DNA from 2 places in the Megamonas sp. Calf98-2 genome. Region 2 is predicted to be linked to the other one. Evidence: riboswitches for the same ligand, from Rfam matches in the RefSeq annotation. Region 2 holds a riboswitch; the other holds the start of a gene.
The links. A riboswitch is a leader RNA that binds a small molecule or an ion and turns the genes downstream of it on or off. The one in region 2 is predicted to bind thiamine pyrophosphate.
Positions count from the first base shown of each region.

Region 1 (2,210 bases), on a different contig from region 2:
GTCGCTGGTATATTCAATGATAATCAATCTGGTGTGAATGATTTTATCGGTGTATTGTATGGAATATCTGCTGCATTATTTTATGCGATTGTAGTCTTAGCAAATAAATTTTTCAAAGATATTTCTGCCATTGATAGCAGTATTGCTCAATTATTATTAGCTTCAATAATTTTATTGCCTTATGTAATCTATCAGGGAAATTCATGGAGCATGAGTGGTTTTTCATTATTATCTTTGGCTATATTAGGTATTATACATACAGGTATAGCATATTTATTATATTTTTCTTCACTACAAGAATTACCAGCACAAAAAGTTGCTATTTTTAGTTATTTAGACCCAGTAACTGCGATTATTTTATCCACAGTTCTTTTAGTTGAGCCTATGAGTATTTCTCAATGGATTGGGGCGATTTTGATATTAGGTTCTTTACTTGTCAGTGAGTTGTTCAAGAAAAATAATTAAACTTATTGACAAATGATAATTTATAAATTATATTGTATATATAAATTAATAACAGGGAGCTAGTAAACTGGCTGAGAGGAAGTTGTGAACTTCGACCTATAACCTGATTTGGATAATGCCAACGTAGGATAATAATTATGATGTATTTGCAATTAGAAGAGATGGCATTTTGTCATCTCTTTTTTATTTTAGCACATCTATATATTAATTTTTAAAATCACATAGAGTTGACCATGTGATTGAACAGGAGTTCATGAAGGGGTGCACCACCGCGGGTGTATCTTTTTGTGGACTCCTTTTTTAATAAAATTTTTAAAAGATAAAAAATAAGGAGGTCTTATTTTGATAATAGTTAATGGACAAAATCAAGAAATATCTTTGCCTATGGATTTAGTTACTTATTTGCAAGAAAATAATTATCCTTTAGATAAGATAGCTATAGAGTTAAATGGTCAAATAATCCCTAAAGCAAAATATGCGCAAACTATTTTAAATCCTAATGATAAATTAGAAATCGTAACTTTTGTTGGTGGTGGCTGATAATGGCAGATATTTTGGCAAAAGAATTAATTTATCAAACTTTAAATGACCGCCATGGCATAGTCAATCAAGAAAAATTGAACAACGCTAAAGTGGCTATAGCCGGTCTTGGTGGTTTAGGCTCTAATATCGCTGTGGCACTAGCTAGAATAGGTGTAAGTCATTTACATTTAATTGATTTTGACAAAGTAGATATCAGCAATCTCAATAGACAACATTATTTCATCTCACATCTAAATAAATATAAAACACAAGCTTTAGCCGAGCAGTTACAAATGATAAATCCTTATTTAAATATCGTTACTGATTGTATAAAGGTAACAGAAGATAATATTTTTTCATTATTTAAAGATGAAGATATCATCTGTGAAGCTTTTGACGTTCCTGAAAATAAGGCGATGTTAGTAAATAAGGTATTAGAACTTTTCCCTGAAAAATATATTATCTCAGGAAGTGGTATGGCGGGTTTTGGTCATAGCAACGAAATTCATACTCGTAAGGTGATGGGCAAATTTTATATCTGTGGTGATGAAAAAACTGCATTATCCAATGAAAATAGTTTAATGGCTCCTAGAGTAGCTATTTGTGCTGGTCATCAAGCAAATTTAATCACTCAATTGATTTTAGAAAATAATTTATAAAGAAGGTATCATATTATGTGGCAATTAGGAAAACATCAATTCAATTCAAGATTTATTTTAGGTTCTGGTAAATATTCTTTAGAATTAATCCAAGCAGCAATTAATGAAGCAAAAGCTGAAATTGTAACTTTAGCACTTCGCCGTGTAAATAATGGCGGTATGGCTAATATTTTAGATTACATTCCTAAAGATATAGCATTACTTCCTAATACTTCTGGAGCTAGAAATGCTGATGAAGCAATTCGCATAGCTCGTTTATCTAAAGAACTTTGTGGCAGTGACTTAGTAAAAATTGAAATTATGCGTGATAGTAAATATCTTTTACCTGATAATTATGAAACTATCAAAGCTACTGAAGTTTTAGCTAAAGAAGGCTTTACTGTTATGCCTTATATGTATCCAGATTTAAATGTAGCTAGAGATTTAGTAAATGCTGGTGCTAGTTGTGTAATGCCTCTTGGTGCTCCCATCGGCTCTAATAAAGGTTTATGTACAAAAGAATTTATTCAAATTCTCATAGATGAAATCGACTTACCAATTATCGTAGATGCTGGTATTGGTAGA
Region 1 covers NZ_FOCY01000032.1:7,827-10,036, reverse strand. Annotated here, with positions in the region: gene BMX03_RS09260 (DMT family transporter) at 1-465, shown strand, start outside; TPP riboswitch at 508-611, shown strand; gene thiS (sulfur carrier protein ThiS) at 808-1,005, shown strand; gene thiF (sulfur carrier protein ThiS adenylyltransferase ThiF) at 1,008-1,646, shown strand; gene BMX03_RS09245 (thiazole synthase) at 1,662-2,210, shown strand, end outside.
Region 1: another riboswitch for thiamine pyrophosphate. It lies ahead of thiS (sulfur carrier protein ThiS); the one in region 2 lies ahead of thiC (phosphomethylpyrimidine synthase ThiC).

Region 2 (2,210 bases):
GGGCCAAGAACATAAAATGGAGCATTATGACAAATGCTTTTTTGCAATTTCATATTTGTAGCTATTTGGTCAAATGGTACATGACCTGGACCTTCGACCATGACTTGTACACCTCTATCCCAAGCGCGTTTTACAAGTCCACCTAAATTTAAAAGTTCTTGAATTTGAGCGTGGTCAGTAGCATCAGCAAGACAGCCAGGACGAAGACCATCGCCAAGACTCATAGTAACATCATATTTTGCACAGATATCTAAGATATCATCATAGCGTTCATAAAGTGGATTATTTTTTTCATTGTAGAGCATCCAGCCAGTGATGAATGAACCACCGCGACTAACTACGTCCATATAACGACCTTCTGCTTTCATGCGATTGATTACATCCATAGTTACACCACAGTGAATAGTCATGAAATCGGCGCCATCTTTAGCTTGTTTTTCAATGGCATGAAGTAAATCTTCTTCCGTCATTTTCACGACAGCACCATGAGCTTTGATGGCATCAACTGTTGCCTGATAAATTGGCACAGTTCCTACCATTACAGTGGAATGTTTTAAAATAGCTTGACGAGAAGCATCAATATTATTTCCTGTGCTTAAATCCATTACAGAATGAGCACCAGATGTGATAGCGACATTTAATTTTTTGATTTCAGGAGCTGGGTCAGGAAAAGCACTAGATGTGCCGATATTAGCATTTACTTTAGTACAAAGTCCTTTGCCTACACCATAAGGGTGTAAATTTTGATGATTGATATTAGCACAAATAGCGATAGTACCATTGGCAACGCGTTCACGAAGAGTTTCAATATTCATTTTTTCTTCTTGAGCTACGATTTTCATTTCATCAGTGATTTTACCAGCTCTAGCTGATTGCATTTGTGTCATTGTCATAATTTTGCCTCCATAATATAAGTGATAAATGGCAAAAAAATAAGCAGATATGCAAAGAAAGTTGCAAATCTGCCTTGATAATCATTTATTTGCCACTTCCCTACGTTGGTCTTAACCAAATCAGGTTCTAAGGGTCGGAATATTTCCTCTCAGCTTTTACAAGCACCCCTAGTGGATTTTTAATTTTCTTATATTATAGTTTATTCTTCGAGAAAAAACAAGATTTTAAAAATGAAAATAAAAAAAAGGATATCATTTGATATCCTTTTATTGTTTAATTATTAAATTAATGGTGCGACTGGCGTGAGTCGAACACGCGACCCTTCGCTTAGGAGGCGAATGCTCTATCCGTCTGAGCTACAGCCGCAATTTCAATCTAAATTAGTTAGATGAATTTAATAAGCTAAATTTTAGCATAACTAAAACTAAGTCGCAAATTTTAATTTATAGGAGCTCCAATAGGACCTACAGAGCCAATAGGATTTGTAACACCACTAGCAGCTGGTGATGTTGTAGTAGAGTTTACAGGTGTAGTAGGTGTTGGAGTTGTAGTAGTTGCTGTTGTGTTTGTTGGAACAGTAGCTGTTTTATTGATTTGATAACGTGTTGCCCATTCAGGATATTTATTAGCATAATATCTTATTTTCTTGAATTCTACATCTTCTGTGCTTTCAGGAATGATAGAATGCATATTTTTGTCGAGATTAGGTGTTTTATCAATCCAATTTGTATCAGGGGACCAGAAATTATATTTTAATGTTCTAGCTGTTAAATTTTGTACATTATATTCTTTTTTCATGAATTGGATAGAGGAAACATTACCAGCAGAGTCTTTGTTTTCTTGCCAAATCCAAACAATGATATTGTTATCTATTTGACGAAGTGTTGCTGTATCAGCACTGCTTTCTCCAGATTCATTGCTCCATAAGCCAAGCCAACGAGCATTAGAAATAAGACGACCGCCTTCACCTTTATTAAATACACGGTCTACAATCATAGCATAGAATTTTTCATCAAAAGATTGAGAGTTGATATCTTTATTTACAGGATTATCATATTTAAGTGTATAAAGAGCCTTGCCATCTTTATCATAGAAGATTTCTTCCATATAGCGTAAGGTTCTTTCTTGAGGATTGATTTGAACGCGAGCTAAGCTATAGACTAATTGATTAGGGTCATTGATAGGAAGTTTCATATTAGCTATAGTTTCAGCTGCTCCACCTGGAGCGTAACCTGTTTTTATCCAGTCTGCAATACAAGTAGGAATGTTATTTTGACTAGAAACAGTAGTAATTCTTGTCATAGAAAAATATTTAC
Region 2 covers NZ_FOCY01000015.1:37,450-39,659, reverse strand. Annotated here, with positions in the region: gene thiC (phosphomethylpyrimidine synthase ThiC) at 1-893, opposite strand, end outside; TPP riboswitch at 974-1,073, opposite strand; tRNA gene BMX03_RS05955 (tRNA-Arg) at 1,184-1,260, opposite strand; gene BMX03_RS05950 (hypothetical protein) at 1,333-2,210, opposite strand, start outside.